Regions from separate parts of the Aquamicrobium sp. genome, predicted to be linked through region 2. Evidence: predicted binding sites of a transcription regulator. Region 2 holds the regulator's gene; the other holds the start of a gene.
The links. The regulator HrcA, encoded in region 2, represses chaperone genes, less so after heat shock. The targets are predictions, from matches to a motif close to GTTAGCACTCNCNNNNNGNGAGTGCTAAC.
Positions count from the first base shown of each region.

Region 1: a site for HrcA is predicted at 3,841-3,869, ahead of groES (co-chaperone GroES). Genes of this name have one in related genera too.

Region 1 is NZ_JAMLIE010000002.1:217,904-225,304, reverse strand. Features, by position in the region: partial or broken gene M9945_RS13635 (glutamate--cysteine ligase) at 1-1,271, opposite strand, end outside; gene M9945_RS13630 (16S rRNA (uracil(1498)-N(3))-methyltransferase) at 1,388-2,137, opposite strand; gene M9945_RS13625 (hypothetical protein) at 2,331-2,972, opposite strand; gene M9945_RS13620 (type 1 glutamine amidotransferase) at 3,055-3,759, shown strand; gene groES (co-chaperone GroES) at 3,932-4,228, shown strand; partial or broken gene groL (chaperonin GroEL) at 4,304-5,940, shown strand; gene M9945_RS13605 (CsbD family protein) at 6,121-6,300, shown strand; tRNA gene M9945_RS13600 (tRNA-His) at 6,528-6,604, shown strand; gene xseA (exodeoxyribonuclease VII large subunit) at 6,623-7,401, opposite strand, start outside.
Region 2 is NZ_JAMLIE010000001.1:724,165-731,565, reverse strand. Features, by position in the region: partial or broken gene M9945_RS03635 (cyclase family protein) at 1-344, opposite strand, end outside; gene M9945_RS03630 (YraN family protein) at 429-803, opposite strand; gene rsmI (16S rRNA (cytidine(1402)-2'-O)-methyltransferase) at 793-1,695, opposite strand; gene hemW (radical SAM family heme chaperone HemW) at 1,758-2,918, opposite strand; gene rdgB (RdgB/HAM1 family non-canonical purine NTP pyrophosphatase) at 2,915-3,547, opposite strand; gene M9945_RS03610 (VOC family protein) at 3,547-3,990, opposite strand; gene rph (ribonuclease PH) at 3,992-4,708, opposite strand; gene hrcA (heat-inducible transcriptional repressor HrcA) at 4,870-5,943, shown strand; gene grpE (nucleotide exchange factor GrpE) at 6,068-6,727, shown strand; gene M9945_RS03590 (trimeric intracellular cation channel family protein) at 6,893-7,401, shown strand, end outside.

The DNA of each region.
Region 1 (7,401 bases), on a different contig from region 2:
CTCGTCGAGCGGGGCAAGGAAGCCGGTCTCGTCGCTGCCTTCGCCGTTGGTGCGCGCCCGCGCCGCCAGCCCCCGGCGCGAGATCGCCAGCGCCTCGCGCGCGATCTCGCGCAGCGTCGCGTTGCGGAACGGCGTGGCGAGCGCCTGCGCCGGGACGGCATCACGCATCGCCACCACCTCGGCGAACGTCCAGTCCTTCGTCAGCGCCTCGGCCTCGTCGAGCGCGGCTGCGTCGTAGAGCAGCCCGACCCAGAACGCCGGCAGGGCGCAGATGCGCCGCCACGGCCCGCCGTCGGCGCCGCGCATCTCGAGGAATCGCTTGAGCCGCACGTCGGGAAACAGCGTCGAAAGGTGGTTGGCCCAGTCGCCCATGGTCGGCAGGCCGTCGCTCACCTCGCCCCGCAGCGCGCCGTTCATGAACTGGCGGAAGGTGACGTGAGTGGCATCGAAATAGCGCCCGTCGCGGATGATGAAGTACATCGGCACGTCGAGCGCCCATTCGACATAGTCGGCGAAGCCGAACCGGGGCGAGAAGCAGAATTCGAGAACGCCCGAGCGCTGGTTGTCGGTGTCGCGCCAGATGTCGCCGCGCCAGCTTGCAGGCCGTTCGGCCGCCCCTCGGTGAAGGGTGAGTTGGCGAACAGCGCCGTCGCCAGCGGCTGCAGCTTGAGCGACACCTGCATCTTGCGCCGCATGTCGGCTTCCGAGGAGAAGTCGAGATTCACCTGGATGGTGCAGGTGCGGTACATCATGTCCAGCCCCCGGCTGCCGACCTTCGGCATGTAGGCGGTCATGATGTCGTAGCGCGATTTCGGCATGCGCGGGGTCTCGGCAAGCGTCCATTTCGGGCTGCCGCCGAGGCCGAGGAAGCGGATGCCGAGCGGCTCGGCGACCTCGCGCAGCTGCGCGAGATGGGCGTTGCCCTCGCGGCAGGTCTGGTGCAGCGTCTCCACCGGCGCGCCGGACAGCTCGAACTGCCCGCCCGGCTCGAGGCTGATCGCCCCCTGCCCCGTCGGCTCCACGAGGCCGATGACGTTGCCGGCGTCGATGATCGGCTCCCAGCCGAGCAGGCCCTGCATGCCCTCAAGCAGCGCCCTGATGCCGTTCGGTCCCTCATAGGGAACCGGCCGGTTGCCGTCGACATAGAACGGGAACTTCTCGTGCTCGGTGCCGATGCGCCATGCGTCCTTCGGCTTGCAGCCGGCGGCGAGATAGGAGACGAGCTCGTCCACCCCTTCGATCGGGCTGAAATCGGTGGTGTCGCGCGCCATGGTCGTGTCCTCGCCCTGCCTCCGCGCCGCCTTGCCGGCGGCCGCGCGCGAGTGTTGAGCGGAACTCGCCGCCGCGATCAAGCGAAAAATCCTGACAAGCTGTTCAATGGGGCCGATCAGCCGGCCTGATCGCGCCAGTCGCCCAGCGTCGCCTGCACCAGCGCCAGCGCCGCCACCGCGGCCGTGTCGGCGCGCAGGATGCGCGGCCCGAGCGGAATCGCCGTGACGAAAGGCTGCGCCGTGAGCAGCCGCCGCTCCTCGTCGGAAAAGCCGCCCTCGGGGCCGACGAGAACGCCGATCTTCGCTTCCGTCACCGCCCGGAGCGCCGCGAGCGGGTCGTTCGTCCCGGCGCTCTCGTTGCAGAAGACGAGCCGCCTGTCTTTCTCCCATCCGGCCAGCAGGAGGTCGAGCTTCACCGGCGGGCGCAGCAGCGGGATGGACAGCACGCCGCACTGCTCGGCCGCCTCGATCATGTTGGCCTGCATCTTCTCCAGCGGCGGCCTCGTCACCTGCGTGTGCTGCGTGACGACCGGCTGGAGGACGCCCGCGCCCATCTCGACCGCCTTCTGCACCATATAGTCCAGCCGCCCGACCTTCAGCGGCGCGAAGGCGTAGACGAGGTCGGGCGCCGGCGGCTGCGGCCGCTCAGCGTGCTCGACGGCGAGCCTCACGCCCTTCTTCGAGACCGCCGCGACACGCGCGCGCCATTCCCCGTCGCGGCCGTTGAAGACCAGAAGCTCCGCCCCCTCGCCCATGCGCAGCACATGGGCAAGGTAATGGCTCTGCGCCCTGTCCGCCTCGAAGGCGGCGCCGGGGCCGAGATCGTGCGGCATGAAAAGCCGCTGCAATTTGTAGTTTGCGCGCATGAATCTCGTGATGCGGCGCGGACGCGGCCGGGTCAAGCCCGGCCCGCCGTCCCCGGCTCGCTCAGTTGGCATTGACGAGCACGACCCGCCGGTTCTTCGCCCGGCCGTCGTCGGCCGCGTTGGTTGCCACCGGGGCCATCATGCCCGCGCCGGCCGTGGCGAGGTGGTAATCGTCGATTACTGTTTACGTGGGTCAGGCCGGGGTCAGCGTCGGGTGCCAGACCGGGCTGAACCCCGCCCCCAGCGCCGCGACCGTGGCTGCGGGCGTGACCAGCCTTGCGCCCGGCGGCAAGGCCTGCGGCGGGCCATAGCCGCCGAAGCTCCACGACCGCGCCCTGCCCGCATGGAGCGCGAGGATCCGCCCCCCGACCTCGATCATCGCGCCGTCGGGCAGCGCGCCGATGGCTTGCGCATCGAGGGTGGGCAATGCCGCGCCGGCAGCATGCCTTTGCCGGTGGAGGACCGAATCGATGTCGGGGGCCGGGACATGGCCGAGCCGGTTGCCGGCGGCGAAGCAACGGCGAAACGCCTCCGCCGCCGCGCGCCGGCAGTAGAAGCAGGGGCGATGCCCCGCCGCCAGCGCCGTCGCCTCGTCGAGGAAGAACAGCTCCGTCCACCCGGCCGCGCCCGAGGGCGCGTTGCGCCCCATCGGCTCGCGCCGGCAGCCTCGCGGATGGTCGAGCGCGCAGATGATCCACGCCTTCGTCGTCCAGCGGCGCGCGAGCAGCGCCTTCGCTAGCGGATCGTGGATGACGCCGCGATTGCCGGTGAACAGGCCGCGCGCGGCGACGGCATGGATCTGCCCCAGCGGATCGACCCGGTTCTGCAACGGCACGGTTCTCGCTCCTTCCCGACTCGCGCGTCTCCATGCTATCGCTCGCGCGAAGCTGCGGCACCACCCGAAAGCGGACATCCTCATGCGCGTCCTCGTCGTCCAGAATTATGCCAATACCGGCCTCGGACAGGTCGGCGTCGCGCTGGCGGAAGCCGGCGCGCGCATCGACCTCCTGCGCGCCGATCTCGGCAAGGCGCTTCCCGACCGGCCGGGCGGCCATGACGGGCTGGTCGTGCTCGGCGGCGGCCAGAACGCGCTCGCGGACGAGCAGTCGCCATGGCTGCCGCAGCTGTGCGGCCTGATGCGGGCGTTCGGCGATTCCGGCCGCTCCGTGCTCGGCATCTGCCTCGGCAGCCAGTTGCTGGCGCGCGCCTATGGCGGCCAGAACATCATCGGCGGCGCGACCGAGTTCGGCTGGAACGAGGTGGAGCTGACGCCCGAAGGCGCGGAGGACCCGGTCCTCGCCCCCCTGCCCCCGTCCTTCCGCTCCTTCCAGTGGCACGACGACACCTTCGTCCTGCCGCGCGGCGCGAGCCGGCTCGCCGGCAGCCTCGCCGTCCACAACCAGGCCTTCCGGATCGGCCGCGCGGCCTACGGCTTCCAGTTCCATTTCGAGGCCGACCGGCCGCTGGTTGCCGAGTGGAGCGGCCTGTTCGCCGACTGGCTGGCCGAGCGGCATCCGGGCTGGAGCGAGCGCCACCCGGCCGAGGCCGCCCGCTTCGGCGGCGAGGCCGACGCCGCCGGTCTCGCCATCGCCCGCGGCTGGGTCGGCACGATCGGCGGCTGACGTCCTTTCGGCTGCTGCCGTTAGCGATAAATCGCCTTCGATATTGACAGCCCGGCAAGCCCTCACTATCTCACCCGTCATGTTAGCACTCACCAATGGCGAGTGCTAACCGCGTCCGGCGTCGCCGGATGGAGGGAACCTCTCAAACCAGTTTTTTAAGGACACCCAAGACATGGCAAAGTCGAAGTTCCGCCCGCTCCATGACCGCGTGGTCGTCCGCCGGGTCGAATCCGAAGAGAAGACCGCAGGCGGCATCATCATCCCCGACACCGCCAAGGAGAAGCCGCAGGAAGGCGAGATCGTCGCCGCCGGCTCCGGCGCGCGCGACGAGAACGGCAAGCTCGTTCCGCTGGAGGTCAAGGCCGGCGACCGCGTCCTGTTCGGCAAGTGGTCGGGCACCGAGGTCAAGCTCAACGGCGAAGACCTGCTGATCATGAAGGAATCCGACATTCTCGGCATCATCGGCTGATCGGCCGGTTCCCATCCCTTTCATTGACATTCGGCCGGCCCGCATGCGGAGCGGCCTCGAAAACAGGAGCTGAACATGGCTGCCAAGGACGTAAAATTTTCCCGTGACGCCCGCGAGCGCATGCTGCGCGGCGTCAACATCCTCGCCGACGCGGTGAAGGTGACGCTCGGCCCCAAGGGCCGCAACGTCGTCATCGACAAGTCGTTCGGCGCGCCGCGCATCACCAAGGACGGCGTCACCGTCGCCAAGGAGATCGAGCTCGAGGACAAGTTCGAGAACATGGGCGCCCAGATGGTGCGCGAGGTCGCCTCGAAGACCAATGACCTTGCCGGTGACGGCACCACGACCGCGACCGTTCTGGCGCAGGCGATCGTCAAGGAAGGCGCCAAGGCCGTGGCTTCCGGCATGAACCCGATGGACCTGAAGCGTGGCATCAACAAGGCGGTGGATGCTGTCGTTGCCGAGCTGAAGGCCAATGCACGCAAGGTGACGAAGAACGACGAGATCGCCCAGGTCGGCACCATCTCTGCCAATGGCGACGCGGAGATTGGCCGGTTTTTGGCCGAGGCCATGGAGAAGGTCGGCAACGAAGGTGTCATCACCGTCGAGGAAGCCAAGACCGCCGAGACCGAACTTGAAGTGGTCGAGGGCATGCAGTTCGACCGCGGCTACCTCAGCCCTACTTCATCACCAACCCGGAAAAGATGGTCGCCGACCTCGAAGACGCTTTCATTCTCCTGCACGAGAAGAAGCTCTCGAACCTCCAGGCGATGCTCCCGGTTCTCGAAGCCGTCGTCCAGACCGGCAAGCCGCTGGTTATCATCGCTGAAGACGTCGAAGGCGAAGCCCTTGCTACGCTCGTCGTCAACAAGCTGCGTGGCGGCCTCAAGATCGCTGCCGTCAAGGCTCCGGGCTTCGGCGACCGCCGCAAGGCCATGCTGGAAGACATCGCCATCCTGACGGGCGGCACGGTCATCTCCGAAGACCTCGGCATCAAGCTCGAAAACGTAACGCTCGACATGCTCGGCCGTTCGAAGAAGGTTTCGATCTCCAAGGAAAACACGACGATCGTCGACGGTGCCGGCCAGAAGGCTGAAATCGAAGGCCGCGTCGCGCAGATCAAGGCCCAGATCGAAGAAACCACCTCCGACTACGACCGCGAGAAGCTGCAGGAACGTCTTGCCAAGCTCGCTGGCGGCGTTGCCGTCATCCGCGTCGGCGGCTCGACGGAAGTCGAAGTGAAGGAAAAGAAGGACCGCATCGACGACGCCCTCAACGCGACGCGCGCTGCCGTTCAGGAAGGCATCGTACCGGGCGGCGGCGTTGCCCTGCTCCGTTCTTCCACGAAGATCTCCGCCAAGGGCGAAAACGATGACCAGGAAGCTGGCATCAACATCGTTCGCAAGGCGCTCCAGGCCCTGGTTCGCCAGATCGCCGAGAACGCTGGTGACGAAGCTTCGATCGTCGTCGGCAAGATCCTCGACAAGAACGAAGACAACTACGGCTACAACGCCCAGACCGGCGAATACGGCGACCTGATCTCGCTCGGCATCGTCGATCCGGTCAAGGTTGTCCGCACGGCTCTGCAGAACGCCGCTTCGGTTGCCTCGCTGCTGATCACGACGGAAGCCATGATCGCCGAACTGCCGAAGAAGGATGCACCGGGCGGCATGCCTGGCGGCATGGGCGGCATGGGCGGTATGGACTTCTAAGTCCTGCCCGAAGACCAGACCGGGAAGGGGCGGCAGCGATGCCGCCCTTTCTTTTCGTATTGCGCAGAGCCTTTCTTTTCGTATTGCGCAGAGAGCGCGAGCGCATCCGCGCAACCAAAACCCGTCTGGCTCGTTCTTTAACGCCGCATGGATGCGGCATTGGCGAAAGGAACAGGCGAGATGGTCAACAAGGATCAGGTCAAGGGCGTGGCCAAGCAGGCCAAGGGCGCCGTGAAGGAAGCCGCGGGCAAGGTCACGGGCTCGAAGAAGCTCCAGGCCGAAGGCAAGGCCGACAAGGTCGCCGGCAAGGTCCAGAAGGGCGTCGGCGACGTACGCCAGAAGGTCAAGAACGCGATCTGAACCCCGCTTTCGGGTTTACAGCACCACTTCTGGAGCGATCTTCGGACCGCTCCTTTTTTCTTTCCGGCTTGCCGCCGCCGCGACGGGCACGGATCGCTGCCCGAAAACCGATGCCCTGCCCCAAATCGTGAGGACTGCCGGATTAAAGCCGTGATCGGCCCCTCGTCGCACTTGAAATCGCCGCCGATTGCCCGTAAGAGCCACGCCAGCCCTTAAGGCGTGTGCATGCGGTTGTAGCTCAGTTGGTTAGAGCGCTGGTTTGTGGCACCAGAGGTCGGTGGTTCAAATCCACCCAACCGTACCACTTCTTCCCCCCGAAAGCTCAGAACAGCGATCCTTGGCCGCCGCCTTCCGGCTTCCGCGCCTGCTTGCGCGTCACCGGCCGCACCGACTCGCCGCCGGAGGCGACCGCATCGACGCTGCCGTCGGCGAACTCGATGGCAAGCGCATCGCCCGGCCCGACCGCGGCGGCGGACTTGACCGGCAGGCCTTGCGCGTCGCGCACCAGCGCGAAGCCGCGCCGCAGCACCGAGCGGTGGGACAGCGTCTCGGCCAGCCGCCACGCCTGCGCCAGCCGCACCGTGCGCCGCTCCCGCGCGATGGCGATCGACTGATCGGCGCGGCGGCCGAGGCGCTCCAGCGCCTCGCCGTGAAGCTCGATCCGCCGCCGCAGCGCCTCGGGCGACACGCGCCCGGCGTCGCGGGCAAGGCGGGTGCGCGCTTCGGCCAGCCGTCGCTCCAGCAAGGCCGGCGACAGCCGCAGGCCCCTGAAGCGCAGCCGCTTCGCCTCGGTGCTGGCGGCCAGCGCCCGCGACAGCCGGCTCGCCGCCTCGTCGAAATCGCGACGCGGCATGGCGAGGAGATCGTCGATCGACGGCAGCGCCCGCGACACGGCGCGCAACGCCTCGCGCTTGCGCTCGCCATGGCGCGACATGCAGCCGCGCAGCCGCGCGGCAAGCCGCGCCAGCGCCGCCTCCAAGTCCGCCTTGACCGGGACCGCGAGCTCGGCCGCGCCCGTCGGCGTCGGCGCGCGCACGTCCGCCGCGTGGTCGATCAGCGTCCAGTCCGTCTCGTGGCCGACCGCCGAGATGACAGGGATGT
Region 2 (7,401 bases):
CCGTCGGCCGAGAAATGCAGCGGCGCGTCGATATGGGTCCCGGTGTGCTCGTTGATGCGCAGCTCGTAGAGGTTGAACGTGTCCTTCTCGTAGCTGAACTTCTTGTCGTAGAAGACCTGCTGCCCGCCGAAGAAGGTCGGGAACTCTTCATGCAGCTCGTGCGTCAGGTCGGCGACGGTGCCCGGCAGGCCCTCGGCGAACAGCGGCGCCGCATCGGCGCGCAGCGGTTGCGGCGTGACCGCGATGGTCGTCGCCGCCGCGGCCGCGGCGATGCCGCCCCTGAACAGGCTGCGGCGCGACAGCATGTTCGACTTGACGTTTTCCATGACGCAGGCGTGACACATCGCGATATTCCCCTCTTTTGCAGCAAAGCAAGGGGCAGCATGACTCCGCGCTCCATCCGCCGCAAGGGAATGATTTTCCGGCGCTCAGCGGCCGTTGAAAATATTTTCGACATGGACAGGCCAGCGCCGCGGCACGACCGCCACCATGTCGAAGCGCAGCGCGAGCCGCGCATGGTCGGGCTGGCGCGCCAGCCACAGGTCGGCGGCCGCCTCGATGCGGCGCTCGTTGAGGCGCTGCACCGCCTCCATCGCCTCGGTGAGCGTCGGCCGCACCTTGACCTCGACGATCAGGACGAGATCGCCGCGCCGGGCGATCAGGTCGATCTCGCCGAGCTTCGTGCGGTAGCGGCGGGCGAGGATGCGGTAGCCTTTCAGCATCAGGGCGAGCGCGGCGAGCCATTCGCCGCGATGGCCGCGCCGGTAATGGCGCAGCTTCCGCCCTGTGCCGCTATCCGCCATCGCCCTTCAGTTCCAACAGCCGGCGGTAGAGGTCGGCCTTCCGGCCCCCCGTCATTCTCGCAGCTTCGGCCGCCGCCTTCGAGGCGCCGAGCTCGGCACCCAACGACAGCAGCAGCGCGTCGACGTCCTCCGCCGTCTCCTGCCGCCCCAGTGGCGGGCCGACGCAGACGACGATTTCCCCGCGCGGCGCGTCTTCCTGCGCGTAAGCCCCGGCCAGCGCGGCGAGCGGGCCGCGCCGCACCTCCTCGAAAGTCTTGGTCAGCTCGCGGCAGATGGCGGCAGGCCGGTCGCCCAGCGCCCCGGCCATCGCCGCCAGCGCCTCGGCGAGCCGGCGCGGCGATTCGTAGAACAGGAGCGTCGCCGGCACAGCCTTCAATTCTTCGAGCCGCGTCTTCCGCTGTCCCGCCTTCACCGGCAGGAAGCCGGCGAACAGGAAGGTGTCGGAGGGCAGGCCGGAGGCCGTCAGCGCCGCGAGTAGCGCCGAGGGCCCTGGGATCGGCACGACCGCGCCGCCTGCCGCGACGACCTCCTCGACCAGCCGGTAGCCGGGGTCGGAGACGAGCGGCGTGCCGGCGTCGGAGACCAGCGCCACGCTTTTCCCGGCCAGCACCGCCTCGACGAGCTTAGGCCCGGCCTGCGCGGCGTTGTGCTCGTGATAGGCGGTCATGCGGCGCGAGATGCCGTAGCGGGAAAGCAGTACGCGGGTGACCCGCGTATCCTCGCAGGCGAGGATGTCGGCCGCGGCCAGCGTCTCCAGCGCGCGCAAGGTGATGTCGGAAAGATTGCCGATCGGCGTCGCGACGAGATAGAGCGCGGGGGGAAGCGGCCGGGCGGCGAACACCGCCTGCCCGACGACATAGCTGCGCTCCCTGCCCGCGTGGTTCTCCGTCATCGGCCTGTCCGTTCGAGCATGATCTTGTCCGAAAACCGGTTCCCACTTTTCGGGATCATGCCCTATCGTGCCAGATCGGCGACCACCGCGTCGAGCACGATCATGCCGGCGGGCGTGACCCTCAAGCGCGAATTGCCGACCGGGGCGACGAGCGCCTCGTCCTGGAGCACGGCGATGCGGCGCGCCGAAAGCGCGCGGCCGGACAGCGCCTCGTAGCGGGCAAGGTCGATGCCCTCGGCGAGCCTCAGGCCCATCAGCAGGAACTCGTCGGCCTCCTCCTCGCGCGTCAGCACCTCGCCGCCGACGACGCCATGGCCTTGTCTCTCGACCAGCGACGCCCAAGCCTCCGGCACCTTCTCGGTGAAAGTGACGATGCGCCGGCCGTCCTCGACGAAGCGGCCATGCGCGCCCGGCCCGACGCCGACATATTCGCCGTAGCGCCAGTAGACGAGGTTGTGCCGGCTTTCCGCGCCCGGCCGCGCATGGTTGGAGATCTCGTAGGCCGGCAGGCCGCGCGCGGCCGTCACCTCCTGCGTCAGCCGGTAGAGGTCGGCCGAGAGGTCGGCGTCGGGCATGACGAACTTGCCCGCCTCGTGCAGGAGGTGAAAGCGCGTGCCTTCCTCGATGGTGAGCTGGTAGAGCGAGAGGTGATCGGCCGCGTGCGAGATCGCCTCCTCCAGCTCCCGTTCCCATGCTTCGAGCGTCTGGCCCGGCCTTGCATAGATCAGGTCGAAGGAGAGGCGCGGGAACGTCTCGCGCGCCAGCCGGATGGCGTGGAGCGCCTGCCCGACATCGTGCAGCCGGCCGAGGAAGCGCAAATCCCTGTCGTTCAGCGCCTGCACGCCGAGCGAGACGCGGTTGACCCCCGCGTCGCGATAGCCGCGGAAGCGGCCTGCCTCGACCGACGACGGGTTGGCCTCCAGCGTCACCTCGATGCCCGAAGGCACCGTCCAGTTCTTCGCGACGGCCTCCAGCACGGCACCGACGGTTGCCGGCTCCATCAGCGACGGCGTGCCGCCGCCGAGGAAGATCGACGTCACCGTCCGCGCGCCGGTGCGGGCGCGCATCGTCGCCATCTCGGCGGCGAAGGCGGCGGCGAACCGCGCCTGGTCGACCGGCTGGTGGCGGACATGGGAGTTGAAGTCGCAATAGGGGCATTTGGCCGCGCAGAACGGCCAATGGACATAGACCCCGAAGCCGGGCGACCGCTCCTCCGCGCTCATGCCTTTTCCAGCATCGCCCGCCGGAACAAGTCGAAGGCGCGGGCGCGGTGCGACAGCGGCGCATCGATCCCCTGCTTCTCCTCGACGCTCATCTCGCCGAACGTCCGCTCGAAGCCGTCCGGCAGGAAGACGGGATCGAAGCCGAAGCCCTTCTCCCCGCGCGGCGGCCACACCAGCGTGCCCTCGACTTGCCCTCTAAAATACTCGGCATGGCCGTCCGGCCAGGCGAGGCAGATGACGGAGACGAAGCGCCCGGCGCGCCTGTCGGGCGTCGTCGCGCGTTCTTCCTGCAACAGGTGCTCGACCTTGCGCATGGCCATGGCAAAGTCGCGGCCGTTGCCGGTCTCGGCCCAGTCGGCGGTGTAGACGCCCGGTGCGCCGCCGAGCGCGTCGACGACCAGCCCGCTGTCGTCGGACAGCGCCGGCAGCCCGGTGGCGGAGGCGGCCGCGAACGCCTTGATATAGGCGTTCTCCTCGAAGGTGGTGCCTGTCTCTTCCGGCTCGGGCAGGCCGTATTCGGCCGCCGATTTCGCCTCGAAGCCGAACGGCCCGATCAGGCCGGCGATCTCGGCCAGCTTGCCCTTGTTGTGGCTGGCCACAACGATCTTCCTGCCGTCCAGCATGCGCATCAGACCAGCCCCCAGATTCTCGGCTCGGCGATCTCCAGCGAGTTGCCGGCGGGATCGCGGAAATAGATCGAGCGGCCGCCGTTCGGCTCGTCGCCGCGCGCCGGCCAGTGGAAATCGGCCTCGATCCCGATCCCGTGTGCTTCCAGATGCGCCTTCCAGCGATCGATCTCGGCGTCCGTGGCGCGGAAGCACAGATGCCCGTCGCCGCCCGCCCCGTGCGGCGGCACGGGCAGCTTCGCGTCCGGCTTCGTCGGCTTGACGGTCTCGGCCGGATCGAACAGCAGCAGCACGCCGTCGCCGCAGCGGAAGAAGACGTGGCGCCCCTCGACCTTCGCGATCCGCTCCAGCCCCATCACCTCGCCATAGAACGCCTCCGCCTTGTCGAGGTCGTCGACATAGAGCGCGGATTCGAGGATGCCGGAGGGAACGGGCGCGGAGGTCATCTCAGCCGATCGCCATCTTCTGGAGGTTGACCAGCCGGGCGATGCCGGCCTTGGCCAGCGCCATCAGGGCGGCGAACTCGGCTTCGGTGAACGGCTCGCCCTCGGCCGTGCCCTGTACCTCGACGATGCCGCCCTTGCCGGTCATGACGAAATTGGCGTCGGTGCCGGCCGACGAATCCTCGGCATAGTCGAGGTCGATCACCGGCACGCCGCCATGGATGCCGCAGGAAATCGCCGCGACATGGTCCTTCAGCACCTTCTGGACGGAGAGCATCTGGCGCGCCTCCATCCATTTCAGGCAGTCGTGAAGCGCGACGAAGCCGCCGGTGATCGCCGCCGTGCGGGTGCCGCCGTCTGCCTGGATGACGTCGCAATCGACGGTGATCTGCACCTCGCCGAGCGCCTGGAGGTCGATGACGGCGCGCAGGCTGCGGCCGATCAGACGCTGGATCTCGAGCGTGCGCCCGCCCTGCTTGCCGGACGACGCCTCGCGGCGCATCCGGTCGCCGGTCGAGCGCGGCAGCATGCCGTATTCGGCCGTCACCCAGCCCTTGCCGGAATTGCGCAGCCAGGCGGGGACGCGCTCCTCGAGGCTCGCCGTACACAGGACATGGGTGTCGCCGAAGCGTACGAGGCAGGAGCCCTCGGCGTGCTTGGACACGCCGCGTTCAAAGGAGATCGCCCGCATCTCGTCGGGCTGGCGCTTGGATGGACGCATGGTTCGTTTCCGGTTGAAGATGCCGGCTTGTAGCCGCAGGCTTGGCGCGAGGCAAAGGAAAAGGCGCACACAAGGCCTCTCGCGGGCCCACGCCTCTCACAGGCGTTGCGCCGCGCCCGCGCCCCACTATATCCTTGGCGCGCCAGAAGACGAAACCGACGATGACGAGGCCCGTGCCAGACCAGCAGCATATCCAGTCGCTCGACGCCCGCACGCGCGACATCTTCCGCGCGATCGTCGAGACGTACCTCAAGGAGGGCGAGCCCGTCGGCTCGCGCAACCTGTCGCGCCTGCTGCCGCACTCGCTGTCGCCGGCGACGGTGCGCAACGTGATGAGCGACCTGGAGCAGCTCGGCCTGATCTACGCCCCGCACATCTCGGCCGGGCGGCTGCCGACGCAGGCCGGCCTGCGCTTCTTCGTCGACGCCTTCATGGAGATCGGCGACCTTTCCGACGAGGAGCGGCGCTCGATCGAGACGCAGGTCAAGGCGTCCGGCAGCGGCGCGACGCTGGAGCACGTGCTGACCGAGGCCAGCCAGATGCTGTCGGGCATGTCGCGCGGGGCCGGGCTGGTGCTCGCCGCCAAGGCCGAGGTGCCATTGAAGCACATCGAGTTCATCCAGCTCGAGCCGACGCGGGCGCTGACGGTGCTGGTCTCGCAGAACGGCGACGTCGAGAACCGCGTCGTCGAATTGCCGGCCGGCACCACGGCCTCGCAGCTTCACGAGGCGTCCAACTTCCTCAACGCCCACATACGCGGGCGCACGCTGGCCGAGGCGAAAGCCGAGATCGCCCGGCTGCGCGAGGAGACGCGCGCGGCGCTCGACACGCTGTCGCAGGACCTCGTCGAGCGCGGGCTCGCCGTCTGGGCCGGGGCGGAAAGCGGCCTGCCGGCGCGCCTCATCGTGCGCGGCCGGGCCAACCTTCTCGAAAACGTCACCGCGCAGGCCGACCTCGACCTGCTGCGCCACCTGTTCGAGGACCTCGAGACCAAGGAGGGGCTGGTGCAGCTTCTCGACCTCGCCGAGGACGGCTCGGGCGTGCGCATCTTCATCGGCTCGGAGAACCGGCTGTTCTCGCTCTCCGGCTCGTCGCTGGTCGTCGCGCCCTATCGCGACAAGGACGCGCGCGTCATCGGCGCGCTCGGCGTCATCGGCCCGACGCGGCTGAATTACGCCCGCATCGTGCCGATGGTCGACTATACGGCGCAGATGATCAGCCGCATCCTGCGCTGAACGGCCGATGCGGCACGGGAGGTGCGGCATAGGAACCGATTCCCCTCCGCCTCTTGATTTTCCCCACCCGAAGCTCGATATCGGGCGCAAATTCTTGAATCCATGCAAGGGATCGGACGAGGCGATGAGCGAACAGCCGAAAGACACCCGCGCGCCCGAAGAGACGGCAGCACAGAGCGAATACGCGCAGACCGCGGCCGAGGGCGAGGCGTTTCAGACCACCGGCCAGGAAGCGCAGGACGAGCAGGCGGCCGACTACGAGGCCGTGGTGCGGCTCGTCAAGGAGAACGAGGAGCTGAAGGACCGCGCGCTGAGGCTCGCGGCCGAGATGGAGAATCTGCGCCGCCGCGCCGCGCGCGACGTGCAGGACGCCAAGGCCTATTCGATCGCCAACTTCGCCCGCGACATGCTGCAGGTCGCCGACAATCTCGATCGGGCGCTGGAGGCGGTTCCCGCCGAGGCGAAGGAGAGCGGCGACGCCGGCTTCAAGGCGCTGGTCGAGGGCGTCGAATTGACCGGCCGGGCGATGATCGCCTCGCTGGAGCGCCACGGGGTAAAGAAGCTCGACCCGAAGGGCGAGCGGTTCGACCCCAATTTCCATCAGGCGATGTTCGAGGTGCCGGACCCGTCGGTGCCGTCGGGAACCGTGGTGCAGGTGGTGCAGACCGGCTATTCCATCGGCGAGCGGGTGCTGCGCCCGGCCATGGTCGGCGTCGCCAGGGGCGGGCCGAAGCAGGCCGCGACCGAGGCTCCGGCCGACACGCAGGCCGGCAAGGACGCCTGAGGCTCTTACCGGACTCTTCCGCCGGCCTCCCCCGTCGTATAGAGCATTTTGCAGTCAGACGGAATCGTCTGACGTCGCATAAATGCGGCTGAAAGAAGCTGGAGCAGCGGAAGCGGCGTTCGTCAGAACGCCCGCTGCTCCAGTGCTGGCGCCGGGAGGCCGCGAATGGACCAGATCGTCTTTCTCGACTATGCGGGCGTCGCGGTGTTCGCCGCGACCGGGGCGCTCGCCGCCTCGCGCAAGGAGCTCGACATCATCGGCTTCCTGTTCCTCGCCGGCGTCACCGGCATCGGCGGCGGCACGGTGCGCGACCTCGTGCTCGGCGCGCCGGTGTTCTGGGTCGTCAACCACGACTATCTCACCGTCTGCGCCGCGGTCGCGCTTCTCGTCTACTTCACCGCCCACCTGATCGAATCGCGCTATCGCCTGCTCTTGTGGCTCGACGCGGTCGGCCTCGCCGCCTATTGCGTCTACGGCGCGTGGAAGGGCCTTCTCGTCACCGGCTCGGCGCCGGTGGCCATCGTCATGGGGCTGATGACCGCGACGCTGGGCGGCATATTGCGCGACCTGATCGCCGGCGAGCCGTCGGTGCTGATGCGGCAGGAGGTCTATGTCACCGCGGCGATGGCCGGGGCGGTGTCGTTCTCGCTCCTCACCATCGCCGGCCTGCCGAC